One region of the Afipia sp. GW822-FHT04G07 genome, then DNA from elsewhere that is predicted to be linked to it. Evidence: predicted binding sites of a transcription regulator. Region 1 holds the regulator's gene; each other region holds the start of a gene.

Evidence for each region. Region 1 encodes PhoB, which activates phosphate uptake and scavenging genes when phosphate is short. Its sites were predicted from a motif close to TGTCATNNANCTGTCAT; they were not measured.
Region 2: phnC (phosphonate ABC transporter ATP-binding protein) is a predicted target of PhoB. The motif match lies at 3,037-3,053, and genes of this name have one in related genera.
Region 3: AC1RKJ_RS03305 (DUF47 domain-containing protein) is a predicted target of PhoB. The motif match lies at 2,538-2,554, and genes of this name have one in related genera.
Region 4: phnF (phosphonate metabolism transcriptional regulator PhnF) is a predicted target of PhoB. The motif match lies at 3,007-3,023, and genes of this name have one in related genera.

What each region holds. Positions count from the first base shown of each region.
Region 1 covers NZ_JBXAMP010000001.1:94,305-99,405, reverse strand. Annotated here, with positions in the region: gene pqqD (pyrroloquinoline quinone biosynthesis peptide chaperone PqqD) at 1-174, opposite strand, end outside; gene pqqC (pyrroloquinoline-quinone synthase PqqC) at 174-938, opposite strand; gene pqqB (pyrroloquinoline quinone biosynthesis protein PqqB) at 935-1,861, opposite strand; gene pqqA (pyrroloquinoline quinone precursor peptide PqqA) at 2,011-2,091, opposite strand; gene phoB (phosphate regulon transcriptional regulator PhoB) at 2,241-2,942, opposite strand; gene phoU (phosphate signaling complex protein PhoU) at 2,973-3,689, opposite strand; gene pstB (phosphate ABC transporter ATP-binding protein PstB) at 3,716-4,543, opposite strand; gene pstA (phosphate ABC transporter permease PstA) at 4,540-5,101, opposite strand, start outside.
Region 2 covers NZ_JBXAMP010000001.1:3,666,566-3,671,666, forward strand. Annotated here, with positions in the region: gene AC1RKJ_RS17915 (hypothetical protein) at 1-304, shown strand, start outside; gene AC1RKJ_RS17920 (DUF1045 domain-containing protein) at 1,047-1,748, opposite strand; gene AC1RKJ_RS17925 (alpha-D-ribose 1-methylphosphonate 5-triphosphate diphosphatase) at 1,771-2,961, opposite strand; gene phnC (phosphonate ABC transporter ATP-binding protein) at 3,165-3,980, shown strand; gene phnD (phosphonate ABC transporter substrate-binding protein) at 4,048-4,986, shown strand; gene phnE (phosphonate ABC transporter, permease protein PhnE) at 5,067-5,101, shown strand, end outside.
Region 3 covers NZ_JBXAMP010000001.1:680,557-685,657, reverse strand. Annotated here, with positions in the region: gene AC1RKJ_RS03320 (ABC transporter substrate-binding protein) at 1-542, shown strand, start outside; gene AC1RKJ_RS03315 (branched-chain amino acid ABC transporter permease) at 614-1,477, shown strand; gene AC1RKJ_RS03310 (branched-chain amino acid ABC transporter permease) at 1,479-2,444, shown strand; gene AC1RKJ_RS03305 (DUF47 domain-containing protein) at 2,580-3,224, shown strand; gene AC1RKJ_RS03300 (inorganic phosphate transporter) at 3,240-4,250, shown strand; gene sugE (quaternary ammonium compound efflux SMR transporter SugE) at 4,264-4,578, opposite strand; gene AC1RKJ_RS03290 (peptide chain release factor 3) at 4,739-5,101, shown strand, end outside.
Region 4 covers NZ_JBXAMP010000001.1:3,672,075-3,677,175, reverse strand. Annotated here, with positions in the region: gene AC1RKJ_RS17970 (alpha-D-ribose 1-methylphosphonate 5-phosphate C-P-lyase PhnJ) at 1-775, opposite strand, end outside; gene AC1RKJ_RS17965 (carbon-phosphorus lyase complex subunit) at 772-1,878, opposite strand; gene phnH (phosphonate C-P lyase system protein PhnH) at 1,881-2,486, opposite strand; gene phnG (phosphonate C-P lyase system protein PhnG) at 2,489-2,947, opposite strand; gene phnF (phosphonate metabolism transcriptional regulator PhnF) at 3,077-3,808, shown strand; gene phnE (phosphonate ABC transporter, permease protein PhnE) at 3,815-4,663, opposite strand; gene phnE (phosphonate ABC transporter, permease protein PhnE) at 4,660-5,101, opposite strand, start outside.

The DNA.
Region 1 (5,101 bases):
GACGCCATCGCAGAGTTGCAAAATCTCTACCGCAATCTCGTCCGGCGCAAGTACGCGCTCCGGCACCAGGATCACCCAGACCTGCCGCGCTTCGTCGAACTTCAGCCTGGCATGACGCGCCAGCACGGGCCTGCTCCCTTCAGTTATGTCGATCCGCCGGCTTCGCAATGCCATCAGCCGCGCTCCGGCACGAAAGCACCCGGCGGAATATGGCCGTCGACATAGGCATGATAGAGCGCGTCGAGCTGGACCCAGAGCACGTTGGTCTTGAAAATCAACGCATTGCAGACAGCTTCGCGCTCTTCGGGTGTTTTTGCGTGCCGCTTGACGAAATCCAGCGCAAAATTGGCGTCGCGCGGCGCCTGCTCCATGCGCCGCTTGAAGTAACTCATGATGTTCGGATTGATGAAGTCGTAGTGCGCGAGCATTCCCGAAATGCGTTCCTCATGCAGGTTCGGCGCGAAAAGTTCGGTTAATGAGGACGCAATGGCTTCCAACGGCGTCTTGTCGCGAACGAAATGGACGTAGGCATCCACCGCGAAGCGCGTAGCAGGCAGAATTCCCTCGGCGGATTCGACATAAGCGCTATCGAGGCCGAGCCCTTCGGTCAGCTTCAACCAGCGCTCGATACCCCCTTCGGTGCCGACGTCGCCATCGTGGTCCTCGATGCGGTGTCGCCATTCGAGACGAATATCGCGGTCGCGAAAGCGCGAAATCACCACCGCGTCCTTGATGGGAATGGAGCTCTGATAATAGTAGCGGTTGAGCGCCCAGGCCTGAACCTGCCCCTTGTTCAGCTTGCCGCCGTGAAGCAACCGGTGAAACGGATGCAGATTGTGATAGCGCGTCGCGCCGATACCGCGCAGCGCAACCTCAAGGTCCTCCGCATTTGCAAGCGGCGTACCTGTCTTCAATGCAAATACGCTCGTCGCGATCAAATGGTGATCTCCGTGCCATCCGAAGGAATTTGCCAGCCGGCGCGCTCCACGGCTTCGCGCTCGGCGGCGCCCGGCAGCAGAACCGGATTCGAATTATTGATGTGCAGGAAAATCTTGCGCCCGATGCCGAGATCCTCAAGCCCGGCGATCACGCCCTGTTCACCGGAAATGGCCATGTGCCCCATGCGTTGACCGGTTTTGGTGCCAAGGCCGGCCGCGATCAATTCGTCGTCGCGCCACAGCGTACCGTCAAAGAAAACCAGAGACGCGCCGCGAAGGCGCTGCCTGAGATCGGGGGTGAGCGCCGCGCAGGCTGCGAGAAAGTAGAGATGTTCCCCGCTTGCCTTGTCAGTGATCCGCAATCCGAGCGTATCCCCCGCCTCATCGCCGTCGATAGGAAAGGCTGCCCCTTCCAGATACCAGGCGCGCTTGCCCGGCGCGGCAAAGGGAAGAATTTCGAGACCAGACGGTGAGCCGTCAGGAAGCTTCGGTTCGAACGGTTTATCGAATTCGACAGCCTCGCGCCGCACGCGCGTCTCATCGAGCACGTTGAAGATGCTGTTCGACTTGAGAATGGAGAGCACACGTGGGTGCGCGTAGATCGAAAAAGGCGAGCCCTCGCGCATCGACAACAATCCGGCGACGGCATCAACCTCACCATTGGTCAGGATGACGCCTGCGACAGGACTGTGGCGCAGATGACCGGCCTTGGGATGAAGCTGCGGCGTCGAAATCAATTGCTGACGCAAGTCAGGCGAGGCGTTGACCAGAAACCAGTGCTCACCGTCGGCGCTGACCGCAATCGATGTCTGAGTCGACTGCAATTCCGGATGCGAGCTGCGCGCCAGGCGGCAGACATCGCAGTTACAATTCCACTGGGGTACGCCCCCGCCCGCCGCAGCCCCGAGAACGACGACGCGCATGAGGGAGCTCCGTCCTCGATTCGATCTCATAAGGGGCAGCGCCGCAGACACAAGAAAACCCGGCCTCGCGCCGGAAAGCCTTCACATATGAAGGAATTCCTAGCGCAAACCGGACCGCTTAGCCGCGAGCCTGATAACGAGAATGCCGCTTACTTGCGCGCCGCGCAGGCGTACATGTTGATTTCCATGCCGACCGGCACTTCGACAATCTTGGGGGTCTTCCAGGCCATTTGCGGTCTCCTTGCCCATTGCATGACGGACTTCGTGCCATCATCACCATCGAAGCTACCACGGAGTTCGATTTTGGCGCCACGAAACTTGGATGCCGCCCGCCACAAAAATGTGACTTCGCTGCAATGCGAAAGAACCGGAACCAAACTCACTCGGCCTTGGCGAAACGATCATCGAGAGCGTAGCCCGCGCCGCGGACGGTGCGGATAGGGTCCGACTCGCGGCCCAGGTTCAGCAGCTTCCTCAGCCGACCGATGTGTACGTCAACCGTGCGCTCGTCGATGTAGATGTCGCGTCCCCATACGCCATCAAGCAGCTGTTCCCGGCTAAACACGCGGCCTGGGTGCTCAAGAAAGAACTCCAGCAGGCGATATTCGGTAGGGCCGAGATCGATCGGCCGGCCCGAACGCGCAACGCGACGCCGGTCGCGGTCCAATTCGATGTCGCCGAACGCCAGAACCGTCGCAAGGCGTTCGGGACTTGCACGCCGCAATAGGCCTTTGACCCGCGCCAGCAGCTCGGGAACCGAGAACGGCTTGACGATGTAATCGTCTGCGCCGGTCGCAAGTCCCCTCACCCGCTCGCTTTCCTCGCCGCGCGCGGTCAACATGATGATCGGAATCTGCTTGGTCTCCTGCCGCGCGCGCAGGCGGCGGCAAAGCTCGATTCCCGACAGGCCGGGAAGCATCCAGTCAAGCACGATCAGATCTGGGATATGCTCCTTAAGCCGCGTATCGGCGTCATCGCCGCGGGCCACGGTCTCGACGTCGTAACCCTCGGCGTCCAGATTGTAACGAAGCAGCGTCGTCAACGCCTCTTCGTCTTCGACCACAAGAATGCGGGCGCTCATGAGCGGTCCTTCAATTCATCATCCTGCAAGTTAGCTGCCTGACGCGGCCGTTGCAAAGTTCGTCATGTCGCCCTTCGGGCGCTGATCGAGCATCTGCTGGCCTTCGATCATATAGAAAACCGTCTCGGCAATGTTGGTCGCGTGATCGCCGATACGCTCGATGTTCTTGGCGCAGAACATCAGGTGAATACAGAACCCGATGTTTCGCGGATCTTCCATCATGTAGGTCAGAAGCTCGCGGAACAGCGAGGTGCAGATCGCGTCGACCTCCTCGTCGCCCTTCCAGACCGTCATCGCAGCCGGCAGATCGTGTGCCGCATAGGCGTCGAGCACTGATTTCACCTGTGACTGCACGAGATCGGTCATGTGCTCCAGGCCGCGGATCAGCTTCAAAGGGTGAAAATCGCTGTCCAACGCCGAAACACGCTTGCCGATATTCTTCGAGAGATCCCCGATCCGTTCGAGGTCAGTCGCAACACGCAAGGAACCGACGATCTCGCGCAGATCGACCGCCATCGGCTGGCGGCGCGCGATGGTCAGCACGGCACGCTCCTCGATCAGATGCTGCAGTTTGTCGATCTCGACGTCGGCGGCGACGACGCGCTTGCCCAGCGCAACGTCGCGCCGGATCAGCGCATCGACAGAATCGACGATCTGTCGCTCAGCCAGGCCACCCATCTCGGCGACAAGCCGGTTGAGTTCCTGAAGGTCTTCGTCGAACGCCTTGGCGGTATGATCTGAACCCATGATTTGTCTCTCCCGCGAAATGCGCGTCAGCCGAAACGGCCAGTGATGTAATCCTGCGTCCGCCGATCTGTCGGCGACGTAAAGATCTTGTTGGTATCGTCGAATTCAACCAGTTCGCCGAGATACATGAACGCGGTCTTGTCCGACACACGCGCCGCCTGCTGCATATTATGCGTCACAATGGCGATTGTGTAATCTTCCTTGAGCTCCTGGATCAGTTCCTCAACCTTGGCGGTGGAGATCGGATCGAGCGCCGAGCAAGGCTCGTCAAACAGAATCACTTCCGGACGGACGGCGACCGTCCGTGCGATGCACAGGCGTTGCTGCTGACCACCCGACAGGCTGAGGCCGCTCGCATTTAGCTTGTCCTTGACCTCGTTCCAGAGCGCACCGCCCTTCAACGCGGCTTCGACACGACCGTCCATTTCGGATTTGGAGATTTTCTCGTACAGGCGAATCCCGAACGCGATGTTTTCGTAAATGGTCATCGGGAACGGCGTCGGCTTCTGGAACACCATTCCGATCCGCGCGCGCAGCAGGTTGAGATCGAGCTTCGGATCGAGAATGTTGGTCGTATCCAGCATGAGCTGGCCTGTCGCGCGCTGGCCCGGATAAAGATCGTACATCCGGTTGAATATCCGCAACAGGGTCGACTTGCCGCAGCCCGATGGACCGATGAACGCAGTGACGCGGTTCTCGCCAAGGGCAATGTTGATGTTCTTCAAGGCGTGGTGCTCGCCGTAATAGAAATTCAGATCGCGCGCCGTCACCTTGGGCCGCGCGTCCAGCTGGCCGGCCAATCCCGGCGCGTGCCCACGAGGAAGGTCTACGCTGACAGAAAGCTGCTCGCTCATTTCGATGTCCTCTCGGCGCCAAGGATGCGCGCGCCAATGTTAAGGGCAAGTACGGTCAAGGTGATAAGCAAAGCCCCGCTCCATGCGAGCTGTTTCCAATACTCATAAGGGCTTTGGACGAAGTTGTTGATGGTCACGGGCAAGTTGGCCATCGTCTTGGTGAGATCGAGACTGAAGAACTGATTGCTGAGTGCGGTAAACAACAGCGGCGCGGTTTCGCCGGCGACGCGTGCGGTCGCGAGCAGAACGCCGGTGATGAGACCCGAACGTGCGGCCCGATAAGCGATGCGCTTGATAACGAGCGAGCGCGGCAAGCCCAGCGCGGACGCGGCTTCACGCAGTGGATTGGGAACAAGGCCAAGCATGTCCTCAGTAGTACGCACCACGACGGGGATAACGATCACGGCCAGCGCCAGCGTACCTGCCAAAGCCGAGAAGCCGCCCATCGGAATGACGATCGCGCCGTATACGAACAGACCGATAATGATCGACGGCGCGCTCAGCAGAATGTCGTTGATGAAACGGATCACCGAGGTCAGCCGGTCGTGCTTGCCGTAT
Region 2 (5,101 bases), 3.6 Mb from region 1:
ACCGCAAGCCGCATCTCAAGCCCGTCCGAATGTCACGAGGACGATGCCCGCTCGAACTGCGGAGGTGCAGCAAAAATGCCTGCGCGCCCTCAACGGTGCCTGCACCAATCCAATCTCTGTTGAAGAGGCAAGGCTGCGCGCCGTGGTTATACCGGCGGTCCAGGTTTCTTATTTTGGAACGCCGGCAGGAACGATCGGTGGCGATTACATACCATTTGAGCGGTTCTTCCAGGACAACCCGCTTCTTTACGGATTGCCAACGTTCACGCTGGTGACACCATGCTGTACCGTCCGCTCTAAATAGAGCGGATGCACTATGTCGGAGCACCAAACAATCGGGTCGCAGCCTAGAAAATTAAAGGGAAGCGCGTGCTAACTCGCCGCCTCTCGCCTCTTGGCTGTTGTTGGAAAGGTGCATTCTCCCTGCCCAACAGCTACTTGGTGCAAAATTCTCCGAGGCCAGAACTCGCGAAAAAATGCAAAATTCTATTGAGAAATCAAAGGGGGGTCTGCAATTAGGAATGTGGCAGTTCGAATCCTCCTAGGTCAGCCAGCCAGTCCGGATTTTGGAGAATTTCTTTCCTGAGCGTGACAAAGGCCCGCCAATAGCGGGCCTTTCGTGCAGCCGGAGTCTCTACAGAGACCGGATTCGAACCACTATCTTCCGAAATCGGGGATCAGTCTCCACTCAACCATTGAAGAATTCCCGTTTTTTGGAGACTCGCCTCAGAGACTGGAGAATAAAACCACTGCGTGGTTTTTCGCAGATATCGTAAAGCTTAGAAGGCTAAGTTTGGCGGGTCTGCTGCCCCCTCCCTTCGAATAGCGTCCAATGTCGTTGTCGGTGGCGAGGTTTGGTATCTCCGTGAAGGGGCGGCCGAGTATAGGGAGGCGCCAGTTGCCGACTAGCTGCGGGGGGCGTTGTACTTGGCCGCAAGCTCGCCCGGATACATTTGCCCCATGACCGGTCTCGCCAGTATAGATTCTGTTTTTCAGGAAGTGGGCGAGGAGCCCATGAATGGGATCCTCCCGGTTAACTTCTAGAGTCAAAAAGCAGCCAACGCGTCTTGCCGGATGTTGGTGAAACGCGAAGCTGCATCGTTCTGGCGGAACAGTGCGATGCGGTTAATCGGCAATGTTTCGAGCGCGAGCGCAGCGAACCGGTCATTGAGCATTTCGAGAACCTGCCCGCGGCGCTCGTCCGGCAATCTGCCCGTCAGCGTCATGTGAAAGCGGAAGTCGTCGCCGACATACGGATATCCGAACCGATCGAGTTGCTCGATCTGGCGCTCGGTGAGCGACTCTGGGTTGCGCCGGGCGCGGTCCTCCGGCGTCATAGGCGCACGAAGGCTTTCGAAGGCTTCGACGCATTCCTGCGCAAGCAGGCCGAGTGGTGCCGACGGGGAGTCAGGCACTATGGCGACGAAACCGCCGATCGCACGAACGGCGGGTGTGATAACGGGAAGCGTGCGCGGTATCGCGGCGAAAACCATGTAGCTCGCGAAAAGATCGTCCTCGATTTTCCCGGCTGCGAGCGCAAACGGCGCCTTCAACGTGGCGTGAAAGCCGTACTTGCGCGGATCGCTCGTCAGTGCGGCCCAGTCCGGCGCATGGGAGAGCACATCCGCCGGAAACGGTCGGGCTTCGCCGCTAAAGGCATCATAGCCCAGCAGTTCGGCGCCGAAGCGATGTAATTCACTATCGGCGTCCGGTGCGTAATAGATGGCGTAACGGGGGAAGAGCGTCATGATGTCCGACAATACAGACCAGTCAAGCGGCCGCAATCATTCTGCGTGGCAGAGTTGGCTGCAGCAGTCGGCTGGCCTCTGTCAGGTGCACTAGTTTGCCGTTGGCGACGACGGCCACGATCCGCGGGCGCAGCACTGTTCTGCTATCGACCAGAAGCACATCTGCACGGCAGCCTGTGGCCAGCACGCCGCGGTCCGTTAGGCCGGCCGCTTTGGCCGGAGCCGACGAGATGAGCGCCCAAGCCGCTGGCAGTGGCAGGATGCCGTCGGTGACAAGACGGAACGCAGCCAGCAACTGCGCCGGATAGTAATAGTCAGAGGCCAGCACCTGGCACAGGCCCTTAGCGATCATGTCGGACGCCTTTGTCCAGCCGGTGTGGCTGCCGCCGCGTACGACATTTGGTGCACCGAACACGATGAAGTCGCCGGCCGCGGCGGCGGCAATGGCGGTCTCCTCGTTGATCGGAAACTCTGCGATGGAGACGCCGAGCTTGCGGAAGTCGGCGCGCATCGCCGGCGTTTCGTCGTCGTGAGACAGGGTCGGCACGCCCGCTGCTCGCGCAGCAAGGGCGAGGCGCTCGATTGAGCCGGGAACTTCATCGGCGCGCGAGATGGTGCGCTGAACCAGTTGGTCGAAGGCTTCGTCCGTCAACCCGGTGCGCTCAGCCATTCGGGCGCGTTTTTCTGGCTTCGCCGGATTGTGCAGGCTGGTCTCGATGTGGTTGTTAAAGGCCAGAAGGTCGATGCGGCCTCCCGCGAGCCATTGCAGGATCTCTTCTTCTGCGTCGAGATTGTAGATCTCCTGGCGCAGATGGAAGCGGGTATCGGCGGCCATGTGCGGCCGCTGCGTCTCGATGGCGTCAAGCAATTTTCGTGCGTTCTGGGCACCGCGCAGGCCAGGCTCCCATGACCATGTGGTGCCGTGGAACACCGTGGTGATACCATTGGCGATTGCCTGCCGATCGCTGTCGATCAGTGCGACGTCAACCGGGAAATCGACGCCAGGGCGCGGCATCAGCTGACGTTCGAACGCGTCGCCGTGAAGGTCGATGATGCCTGGCAGTACCAGCAGATCGCGGGCGTTGAGGACGAGCGCGCCGGGCGTGGGGTCTGCGCCGATCATTGCGATCTTGCCGCCACTGATTTGCATCGACGTCTCGATGACTTCGTCGCCGAAAAGGCTACGTCCGCTGTCGATGAAGATGTCGATCATGGCAGGGCTCTGTGTTCGAAAGACGGAGGGGGATATCCGACCTGCATCGTCATCTTCATCAATAATGACAACGTCACGACTGTGAGATGACATTCCACTTGTCGTGTAAAACCGGCGGACGCCGGGGATATGCGCGGTCGTGTCACATCACTGTCAACCGGTGGCGTTACGGGTGACAACACACATTGTCATTGGAGCGCTTTATGCTGGTGGTTGAGGGGCTGACGTGCCGGTTTGGCGCAAAGGCGGCCGTTGATAAGGCATCATTTGCGATCGAGCCTGGCGCCTTTGTCGGCATCATCGGCCGCTCGGGTGCCGGCAAGTCGACCATACTGCGTATGATCAATCGCCTGGCCGAGCCTAGTTCGGGGCGCATCTTGTGTGATGGCACTGATATCACCGCGCTACGGGGTCGCAAGCTCAGGCAGTGGCGTGCGCGCTCGGCGATGATTTTCCAGCAGTTTAATCTTGTCGGGCGCCTTGACGTGCTCACCAATGTCCTGATGGGGCGCCTGTCTGAAATTCCGCAATGGCGCTCCCTGATGCAGGTGTGGCCGGAGGAGGACCGTGCGCTGGCGATGTCTGCGTTGGAGCAGTTCGACATGGCGTCACTGGCCGCGCAGCGTGCCGATCAATTGTCCGGTGGGCAGCAACAGCGTGTCGCAATTGCCCGTGCGCTGGTACAGCAGCCTGACATCATCCTTGCAGACGAGCCGATTGCTTCGCTGGATCCGCGCAACACCCGCCTCGTTATGGATGCACTCCTGCGGATCAATAAGCATTTCGGCATCACCGTGATATGCAACCTGCATTCACTTGATCTGGCGCGCAGCTATTGTGACCGGTTGATAGGCATGTCAGCCGGTCGTGTCGTATTCGATGGTGTGCCAGCCGCGCTGACCGACCGGAGCGCTCGCGAACTATATGATCTAGAGGCCGATGAAGTTATGGGAGCCATACCCGGTCACGTCCCAGCGCCGGTCAGCGTTCCGGCCTACAGCGCGGTTGCTGCCGCCTGACATGGCATTGCTGTGCGCGTCACGTACTTCGCAAGCGTCAACCCCAAACCAAAACCCCGAGGTCATCATGATCAATCGTCGCACCATTATACTCGGCGCCGCAGCGCTGGCGTTCGCCACCTCAGTTGCGTCGGCCCAGGATTACAAGACAAAATATCCGGAATTGACCTTCGCCATCATCCCGGCGGAAAATGCCTCTGGCGTCACCGAGCGCTGGGCGCCATTCGTCGCCTACCTGTCGAAGGAAATCGGCGTCAAGGTCAACTTGCGTATCGCCAACGACTATGCCGCCGTGATTGAAGGCCAGCGTGCGGGCAACATCCACGTCGCCAGCTATGGCTCTGCCTCGTTCGCGCGAGCGCGGATGACGGGGGTGAAGACAGATGCCTTCGCCAATGACATTAATATCGATGGATCCACCGGCTACTACTCGGTTTTTTTCGTCAAGGCCAGCAGCCCTTACAAGAATATCGATGATCTGAAGGGCAAGAATCTGGGCCTTGTCGATCCGAATTCGACCTCGGGCAACAATGTTCCGCGCTTCGAACTCGACAAGCTTGGTATTGCTGACGCCGACGCTTACTTCAGCAAGGTGGTGTTCACCGGCAGCCATGAGAACGCGATGATGGCGCTGACACAGGGTACGGTCGACGTCGCCGCCAATCAGTGGACCAACGATAACGACTCCACTCTGGTGCAGATGCTGCACAAGGGCATGTTGAAAGGCGCGAATGGCGCGGCCCTGAAGAAGGAGGACTTCCGCATTGTTCACAAGTCTGCCCCCATTATCAACGGTCCCTATGCCTACCTCTCCGAGCTTCCGGAAGACCTCAAGGCTGCGATCGTCAAGGCGTTTATGGACGCGCCGGCCAAGGACAAGGCTGCGTTCGAGAAACTGTCCGATGGGCAGAAACAAGGTTTCCATGCTGCAACGACGAAGGATTGGGACGCCACGATCGACCTGATCAAGTTTGTCGATGCGCTTCGCAAGAAGAAGGCGTCCTGAGCGTCGCACAACCTCAGGGAGCAGGATCCTGGCGATCCGGCTCCCTTCTGTCGGCCTGAACCGTCGAAAGTGACGTCGCGATGCCCGCTGCCATTTCGCTCCTGCCCACCCAGCA
Region 3 (5,101 bases), 590 kb from region 1:
ACGCGGGCGGCGATACCATCAACGCCATCAAGCAAGCGTCCGAGTTCGGCATCGTCAAGGGAGGGCAGAAGCTCGCCGGGCTGCTGATGTTCATCTCTGACGTGCATGCTCTCGGTCTGAACGTCGCGCAGGGTCTGAACATGACCGAAACCTTTTATTGGGATTTGAATGACGGAACGCGCGCGTTCTCGAAGCGCTTTGCCGAGCGCATGAAGAACAAGGCAATGCCGACCATGGTGCAGGCCGGCGTGTATTCTTCCATCATCCACTATCTGAAGGTCCTGGAGAAGGAAGGCGGCAATTCGCATGACGGCGCAAAGATCGTCGCTGCGATGAAGGGAATGCCGGTTGATGATCCGCTGTTCGGCAAGGGCTCGATCCAGCCGAACGGCCGCAATCTGCACCCGGCCTACCTGTTCGAGGTGAAGTCGCCTGCCGAATCCAAGGGACCTTGGGATTACTACAAGACGGTCGCCACGATTCCCGCCGATCAGGCGTTCACGCCGCTCGACAAGAGCACCTGTGCGCTTCTGAAGAAGTAATCGCGATCGCCCGGCGGCTTCACGCCGCCGGGCATCCATTCAACACGGTTTAGTGCGCGCGAGAGAATACGATGCAAGCCCTGTACGCCCAGCTTCTGGTCGGATTGATCAACGGCTCGTTCTACGCGCTGCTCAGCCTTGGGTTGGCCGTGATCTTCGGCATGCTCAACATCATCAACTTCGCGCACGGCGCGCTCTACATGATGGGCGCGTTCGTCGCGTACTTCCTGCTGAACCTTGCGGGCATCAACTACTGGTGGGCGTTGATCCTGGCGCCGATCATTGTCGGCGGTTTCGGCATCCTGCTCGAGCGCACGATGCTGCAATGGCTGACCGGCCTCGATCATCTGTACGGTTTGCTGCTGACGTTCGGCATGGCGCTGGTCATTCAGGGCGTGTTCCAGAATTATTTCGGATCGTCCGGGTTGCCCTATGCCATTCCCGATCTTCTCAAGGGCGGCGTCAATCTCGGCTTCATGTACCTGCCGATCTATCGCGGCTGGGTCGTGATCTTCTCGCTGATCGTCTGCATCGCGACCTGGTACATGATCGAGCGGACGCGGCTTGGCGCATACCTGCGCGCCGCGACGGAAAATCCGACGCTGGTGCGCGCCTTCGGCATCAACGTGCCGCGCATGATCACGCTGACCTACGGCCTCGGCGTCGGCCTTGCGGCGCTGGCCGGTGTGCTGTCCGCGCCGATCAACCAGGTGCGCCCGCTGATGGGCGCGGATCTCATCATCGTCGTGTTCGCGGTCGTCGTGATCGGCGGCATGGGATCGATCATGGGCTCGATCATCACTGGCTTCACGCTCGGGGTGATCGAGGGTCTGACCAAGTATTTCTATCCCGAGGCATCCAACACCGTGGTCTTCGTGCTGATGGTGCTGGTGCTGCTTGTGAAGCCAACGGGACTGACGGGACGGGCGAACTGACATGGCAACAATCACCGACAACGCCGTTCCCGTGAAGGGCCGCACCGCCGACGAGATGATCGCCTTCGTCATCATGGCGGGGTTGCTGGCCATCGTGCCGCTGACGGGCATCTATCCTTACTTCGTGATGCAGGCATTGTGCTTTGCGCTGTTCGCCTGCGCTTTCAATCTTCTGATCGGTTACAGCGGCCTGCTGTCGTTCGGTCACGCCATGTTCCTCGGCACGGCGGGCTACGTGACCGCGCATGCGCTGAAGGTCTGGGGCGTGTCGCCCGAGATCGGTATCATTCTGGGTGTCGTTGCTTCATGCGCGCTGAGCGTCATCACCGGACTGATCGCCATCCGCCGGCAGGGCATCTACTTCGCGATGATCACGCTGGCGTTGTCGCAGTTGCTGTTCTTCATCTACCTTCAGACGCCCTTCACCCACGGCGAAGACGGCATCCAGGGCATTCCGCAGGGCATGATGTTCGGCATCTTCGACCTGTCGAAGGCGACGACGCTCTATTACGTGGTCCTCGTGATCTTCCTGCTCGGCTTCCTGCTGATCTACCGGGCCATCAACTCGCCGTTCGGCGAAGTCCTCAAATCGATCCGCGAGAACGAGCAGCGCGCCATCTCGCTCGGCTACAAGACCGACCAGTACAAGTTCCTGGCTTATGTCCTCTCCGGCAGCCTGGCGGGTCTTGCCGGTGCGGTGAAGGTGTTCGTGGCGCAGAACGCCTCGCTGACCGACGTGCATTGGACCATGTCCGGCGAAGTCGTGCTGATGACGCTGGTCGGCGGGCTCGGCACCGTCTTCGGTCCCGTGGTCGGGGCCTTCGTGATCATCGCCATGCAGCAGTATCTGGCGGGCTTCGGGCAGTGGGTCACCGTGATCCAGGGTGCGATCTTCGTGATCTGCGTGCTGACCTTCCGCCGCGGCGTCATCGGCGAAATCGCTCATTTCTTCAAGCGATCGCTGTAACCCCAAGATCTTCCTGACCTTCTTCCCCGGATAAACCAGTGGATGACCGGCGCTTTGACGCTGGTCTTCCACTGTTGGCCCGCGAAACGGTTTATGACAGATAAGTGACATCTGCTGTCATGCCGGAGAACGATGATGCTTGGCTGGTTTCGTAGGTTGCTACCGAGGGAGGAACGGTTCTTCGATCTGTTCGCCCGGCACTCCCAATCGGTCGTGCTGGGTGCGGAGGCGCTCGAAGGGATGTTGCGCGGCGGCGAGGAAACGCCGGTCTATTGCCAGCGCGTCAATCAGTTCGAGAACGACGCCGATCAGATCACCCGTGAAGTGCTCACGGCGGTACGGCGGACTTTCATCACGCCGTTCGATCGCGGCGACATCAAGAACCTGATCACCGCGATGGACGACGCGATCGACCAGATGCAGCAGACGGCGAAGGCCGTCATGCTGTTCGAGGTGCGGATTTTCGAGCCGCCGATGCGCGAGATCGGCAGCATTCTCGTGCAGTGCGCAAACCTCGTCGGCCGCGCGTTGCCGCTGATGCAGGCGATGGGCGAGAACGTCACGACGCTGACGGCGCTGACCGAGGAAATCACGCGGCTGGAAGGCCGCGTCGACGACCTGAACGACATCGGTCTCAAGGAACTGTTCATCAAGCACCGCGACGGCAACACGATGGACTTCGTGGTCGGCGCTGAAATCTACAAGCATCTGGAAAAGGTCGCCGATCGCTTCGACGACGTGGCGAACGAAATCAACAGCATCGTGATCGAACAAGTTTAAGGTCAGGATCGCACAGTGGACGCCTCGCTCGCTTTCCCAATCCTGGTCGGGTTGATCATCGTCGCGCTGCTGTTCGATTTTCTGAACGGGTTGCACGACGCCGCCAACTCCATCGCGACAATCGTGTCGACCCGTGTGCTGCGTCCGCAATACGCGGTGGCGTGGGCGGCGTTCTTCAACTTCATTGCGTTCGCGGTATTCGGCCTTCACGTCGCGCAGACTATCGGCACCGGCATCATTCACCCCGAGGTGATCGACGCGCAGGTGATTTTTGCCGCGCTGATCGGTGCGATCGTCTGGAATCTGGTGACCTGGGGGCTCGGCATGCCCTCCAGCAGTTCTCACGCGCTGATCGGCGGATTGCTCGGCGCGGGCATGGCCAAGGCCGGACTTTCGGTCGCCGTGTGGGGCGGCCTGTCGAAGACGCTGCTTGCCATCGTGCTGTCGCCGCTGGTCGGCTTTCTGCTGGCGCTGGTGCTGACGGCCATCGTGTCATGGGCCTCGGTGCGGTCGACGCCGTTCGCCGTCGATCGCGCGTTCCGGATTCTGCAGTTCGTTTCGGCTTCGATGTATTCGCTCGGTCACGGCGGCAACGACGCGCAGAAGACCATGGGGATCATCGCGGTGCTGCTGTACTCGCAGGGCCATCTCGGCTCCGAATTCAGTGTGCCGTTCTGGGTGGTGCTGTCGTGTCAGGCGGCGATGGCGCTAGGCACACTGATGGGCGGCTGGCGCATCGTACGCACCATGGGGCTGCGCATCACCAAGCTCAATCCGATGCAGGGATTCTGTGCGGAGACCGGCGGAGCGGTGACGCTGTTCATGGCGACGTGGCTCGGCGTGCCGGTGTCCACCACGCACACCATCACCGGCGCCATCGTCGGCGTCGGCACGGCCCGCCGCGCCTCCGCCGTACGCTGGAACGTGGCGAGCTCCATTGTGTGGGCGTGGATCTTCACGATCCCGGCCGCGGCGCTGGTCGCCGCCGCGACCTACTATGCGGTGACGCTGGCTGGCTGGCGCTGACGCGCGTTGGGCGTTACGCGACGACCTTGAGGCCGATGATTCCCGCCACGATCAGTCCGATGCAGACGAGCCTTACAACGGCGGCCGGTTCGCCCAGCAGCCAGATGCCGAGCAGGGCGGTTCCCACCGTGCCGATGCCGGTCCAGACCGCGTAAGCAGTGCCGACAGGCAAGGTCTTGAGCGAGAGGCCGAGCAGGGCGACGCTCGCGATCATGCTGCCGACGGTCAGTACGGTCGGCATCAGTTTCGTGAAACCATCGGTGTATTTCAGGCCGATGGCCCAGCCAATTTCAAGCAAACCCGCAACGAACAGCATTGTCCAAGCCATGGCTTAGAACCTCCATAGCAGGGCCGTCCCTGCGGATATGTCTGTGAAACGAGGCCGTCCTCGCGATTTGAATATGGCTCAAGTCATTGAAGGATGCAAGTGCATGGACTTCTGAATCTCCCTTGATCCTGCCGCGTTTCCCTGCCACACGCTCGCCATCATGTCCGACACCGCCATCGCCGCCGAGTCGCCGCCGCTCACGCCGCTTGCCGAAGAAGTGGCGCGTCGTCGCACGTTCGCGATTATCTCCCATCCCGACGCCGGCAAGACCACGCTGACCGAAAAGCTGCTCCTGTTCGGCGGCGCAATCAATCTCGCGGGGCAGGTCAAGGCCAAGGGCGAACGGCGCAACACGCGCTCCGACTGGATGAAGATCGAGCGCGACCGCGGCATCTCCGTCGTCACGTCCGTGATGACCTTCGAGTTTCAGAACCTCGTGTTCAACCTGCTCGACACGCCGGGCCATGAGGACTTCTCGGAAGACACCTATCGCACGCTGACTGCGGTCGATTCCGCCGTCATG
Region 4 (5,101 bases), 3.6 Mb from region 1:
CTACATTGTCGGTGACGATCTCGTCCAGATAGGAATCGCCCGAGCCGCACAGCGCGCAACAGGCATCGTGCTTGTAGCGCGTAAACGGATGATCATCGAAATCCAGCGACACCACCGACGTGTACGGCGGGATCGCGTAGATGCGCTTCTCGCGGCCCGCGCCGAACAATTGCAACGCGGGGCAATTGTCCATCTTCGGGTTATCGAATTTTGGTGTCGGCGACGGGTCCATCACATAGCGCGCGTTCACTTTGACCGGATAGGCATAGGCCGTAGCGATGTGGCCGAAACGCGCGATGTCTTCGTAGAGTTTGACATGCATCAGCCCATATTCGCCGAGCGCATGCATGCGCCGGGTCTCGGTCTCCCGCGGCTCAAGAAAGCGCAGCGGCTCCGGAATCGGCACCTGATAAACCAGGACTTGACGCGCGCTGAGCGGCGCTTCGGGAATGCGATGCCGGGTCTGGATGACGGTCGCATCCAGCGTGCTGGTGGTCACGGCAACGCCTGCGGTTTTCTCGAAGAATTTGCGGATCGAGATCGCATTGGTGGTGTCGTCAGAGCCCTGATCGATCACCTTCAATACATCCTTGATACCAAGAATCGCCGCTGTCACCTGCACACCACCTGTGCCCCAACCGTAAGGCATGGGCATCTCGCGACTTGCGAACGGCACCTGATAGCCCGGGATCGCAATCGCCTTCAGGATCGAGCGACGGATCATTCGCTTGGTCTGCTCGTCAAGATAGGCAAAGTTATATGCTGGCGCGTTCATTCCGCAGCCTCCATCTTGGTATCGGCCACGCCGTTTGTCTCGGCAAATTCCTGGCGCAGCTTGCGCAGCAACCCGAGTTCGGACTGAAAATCCACGTAATGCGGCAGCTTGAGATGTTCGACGAAACCCGTGGCCTGCACATTGTCGGAATGCGACAGCACGAACTCCTCGTCCTGCGACGGGGCGACGACGCTCTCGCCGAGTTCGCGTGCGCGCAGCGCTCGATCAACCAGCGCCATCGACATTGCCTTTCGCTCGGATTGTCCGAAGGCAAGACCATAGCCGCGGGTGAAGCACGGTGCTTCCGTGTCACTCCCCTTGAACTGATTCACCATCTGACATTCGGTCAGTGTAATCGCACCCAGAGGCACCGCGAAGCCGACATCTTCCGCCACGAACTCGACTTCGACTTCGCCAATGCGTATCTCACCGGCGAAAGGATGGTTGCGGCCATAACCGCGCTGTGTGGAATAGCCGAGCGAAAGGAGAAAGCCCTCATCTGCCCGCGCGAGGTTCTGCAGGCGTAGATCGCGCTCCGCCGGAAAGCTCAGCGCATCACGGGTCAGATCGGCAACGGGCCGATCCGCATCCTCAGTCGGCGAAGATTCAACCAAGCCGTCGCGGCCGAGAATATCGATGACGCGGGGCATGATGTTTGATTGAACTTCGGCCAATGCTGGCTGTTCCGGCGCCGATTCACCAGCCAGCGCGGGATCAAGCAGACGATGGGTGTAATCGAACGTTGAACCCAGAATCTGACCGCCCGGCATATCCTTAAACGTCGAGGAAACCCTGCGACGCACCTGCATCTTTGACGTATCGGCAGGCTCACTGGCGCCAAAGCGAGGCAGTGTGGCGCGAAATGCGCGCAACAGGAAAATCGCTTCGATCATGTCGCCGCGCGCCTGCTTGATAGCCAGCGCCGCGAGTTCCCGGTCGTACAGTGAGCCCTCGGTCATGATGCGATCAACGCCGATGCTCAGCTGCTCTGATATTTGCGCCAGTGAAATTTCCGGGATGCCGCGATCACCGCGACGCTCGTGCGCCAGCAGCCTATGGGCGTTTTCAATGGCGCGTTCGCCACCCTTTACTGCGACATACATGGTCAGCTTTCCTTCGCAACAAGACGCGTGGTGCGCGGGATCGCGACGATGGCATCGTCTGCGACAAGGACGAGATCGATACCGCGCGGAAACAGCTTTCCGTTCAGTGCAAGACGATCAAGGAAATCGGGGACGCCGACTGTGGCGTGCAAAATGGAAGCACCATCAATGCCGGGGCCGCGCAGCTCATAAGCCGGCCCTTCCGTCAAACTCGCAATCTGCAGGATAATCGTGGTGGAACGATCCGGATATTCAGCACTACCAAACGAGAATATCCCGAACTCCGGCAGGGTATTGCTATTGGCGATCAGCGCGAAGCTCGAGACTGACGAGTCGGCAATCACCGGCGCGCTGGTGTGAAATCCAATCCACCTGGCGACGCTCGACGACTCCGCCATTCCCGCATCAAGCCAAACCGGTGTATCCTGATCAAGCAGCGTCAGCGCAATGGCCGCTGTTGCGCGCATCATGGGTGCAGGCACACCTGACGTGGCCTCGATATGCTGCACCCTCCCCGGTCTCGCCATGGCGTCCATCATCGAGCGAAAGACTGATTGGGCCGACAGGACCTTGTCCGCAAAGCCCGCAGGCAATTCTGAAATCATCATCTTCAGCTTTCCCCGCGCACGAGCGTGTAGAAATCCACCTTTGTCGCAGCGGTTTCTGCGGCCTTGCGTGCTTGCTCCGCCTCGTTGCGCGCGCGCAGCGGTGCCAGCACCTGTGTTTCCACCGCATCCGCAAATGCGTCTGTCTGGCGCAGCGCATCGCACAGCGCGATTAGCTCGGCCTTTGTACGATCACGCCCAAGAGTGTAGCCGAAGCCGACTTCACCACTGGCCAGCCGTACGGCGGCACGCGATACCGTCGCCTCACCGAGATTGAACGGAGCGCCGTCACCGCCAATCCGACCGCGCAGCATGACCAGACCATTCTCCGGCTGGCGCAGTCGCTCGTAGGCGGGAACGGCCAACGTCTCGAGATGTTTGGCGATCTCGGCCGCGGCGGCGTGGGCCAGCACCGCCATTACCTGCTGACGCTGCTTCTGCTGAGGGTTCAAGCGTGCAGTCATCAGATTTCCAAGTCCGGTTAAGTTGTCTATCGTGCTAGACAACTAGATAGATCGGAGCAATGACCGTTTCGTGACAGCGACATGTTTGTTCGCTATCTCCATCCAGCATATTCGTGAGACAGAACTATCGTGAGCATTCACAATAAACCAAGCGGCGTTGCGCTGTGGCGGCAGGTCGCCGACGGTATCGAGCGCGGCATTGCCGACGCGCGCTTCCCTCCCGGAGAAAAGCTGCCGGGCGAAACCGATATCGCCGAGACCTATCGCGTCAACCGCCACACAGTGCGCCGCGCGCTGGCGTCGTTAGCGGAACGTGGTCTGGTGCGCGCAGAACGTGGCAGCGGCACTTACGTGGAAGCACCCAAGTTGAGCTATCCGCTGCGATCGCGTACGCGATTCTCCGAGATTGTCGGCGCGGGCGGACGGGAACCGCGCGGCCAGCTAATCGGGTCATTCATCGAACCCGCGACACGCGAACTGGCTAAGCATCTCGCGCTCAAGACTGGCGCACCTCTGTTACGCCTCGACGTGCTGCGCTTCGCCGATCGAACACCGATCTGCGTCGCCACCAACTGGCTGTCGGCTGATCGTTTCGCCGACGCAGGTCTGATTTATGAGAAGATGCGCTCCATGACCAAGCTGCTGGCGCATTACGGCATCAAAGACTACCGCCGCCATTCGACGCGCGTCACGGCCGCGATCATTGATGCCAGCGATGCCGCCCGGCTTGATCTGACACTGGGACGGCCGGTGCTGGTCGTCGACAGTAGCGATGTGGATGCCGACGGCACGCCACTGCTGACTTCGCACTCGCGTTTTGCGGCGGAGCGGGTCGAGTTCATGGTCGAGAGCCTAGGCTAACGATGATCAGATCGCTGCACGCCGCCCGATGATCGCGAAGCGCAACCGGCTGGAAATCCAGTCGATCGCCGCCACCGCAACCAGAATCATCAGAATGATAAAGGACACCTTCTGCCATTCCAGTACGCGGATCTGTTCGGAAAGTTGCAAACCGATTCCACCCGCGCCGACGATGCCGATAATGGTGGCGGAGCGGGTGTTGGATTCGATGAAGTATAGCACCTGACCTGCGATCACCGGCAACACCTGCGGCAACAAGCCGAAACGGATCTCATGCACAGGGCTGCCGCCCGCGGCGCGAACGCCTTCGATCTGCTTTTTGTCCGCGGCCTCGATAGCCTCAGAAAACAATTTGCCGAACGCGCCGAAATCCGAGACCGCGATGGCCAAAACCCCGGCGAACGGGCCAAGTCCAACCACGTTGATCCAGACCAGCGCCCAGATCAGCGTATCAATCCCGCGGATCGAATCCAGGAATCGCCGCACAGGCGAGCGAAGCCAGATCGACGGCATGACGTTGCGCGCTGCGAGCAGGCTGACAGGCAACGCGAACACAGCGGCCAGCGTGGTCCCCAGCAACGCGATCGAGAGCGTCTCCCCCATCGCCGTCAAATAGGCAGGCAGAGATGACCCGGGATCCGGCGGGATCATCATCATCACGATCCAGCCAAGTTGCTTCAGGCCTGCCAATATCCGCGCCGGTGAGAACTCCAGTTCGTTGAGGCCGAAGATGAACAGCGCAAGCGCAGCGACGAAAATCGCGGGTACCGCCGCGCGCGTTCGCAACGGCCGGTTGAACACCGCAGGATATCGCTTGCGCAGTTCAGCGCTATTCACCCCTGGCGTGTTTTTCACGAGCGAGCTTCCTTGCCGAACAGTCGACCGCGCATCCAGCCCGTACCGATGTCGATAATAAACACTGTGATGATGATCAGGAGCAGGATGGCGCTGACGTCGGAATAGTAGAACTTGCGCACCGCAACCACGAGTTCCTGCCCGATGCCTCCGGCGCCGACGAAGCCCATCACCGAGGCACCGCGCACATTGATCTCGAAGCGCAGCAACGTGTAGCTGGCAAAGCCGGCCGCGATCTGCGGCAGCACCGCAAAGCGCATACAGTCGATCCAGCCCGCACCCGTTGAACGAATACCCTCGACCGGCTTCATGTCGATGTTTTCGACCATCTCGCTGTACAACTTACCCAGCGCACCAACGCAGTGGATCGCGATCGCCAGCACGCCCGCCATCGGCCCAAGACCGAAGGCGATGACGAAGATCAGCGCAAATACGATA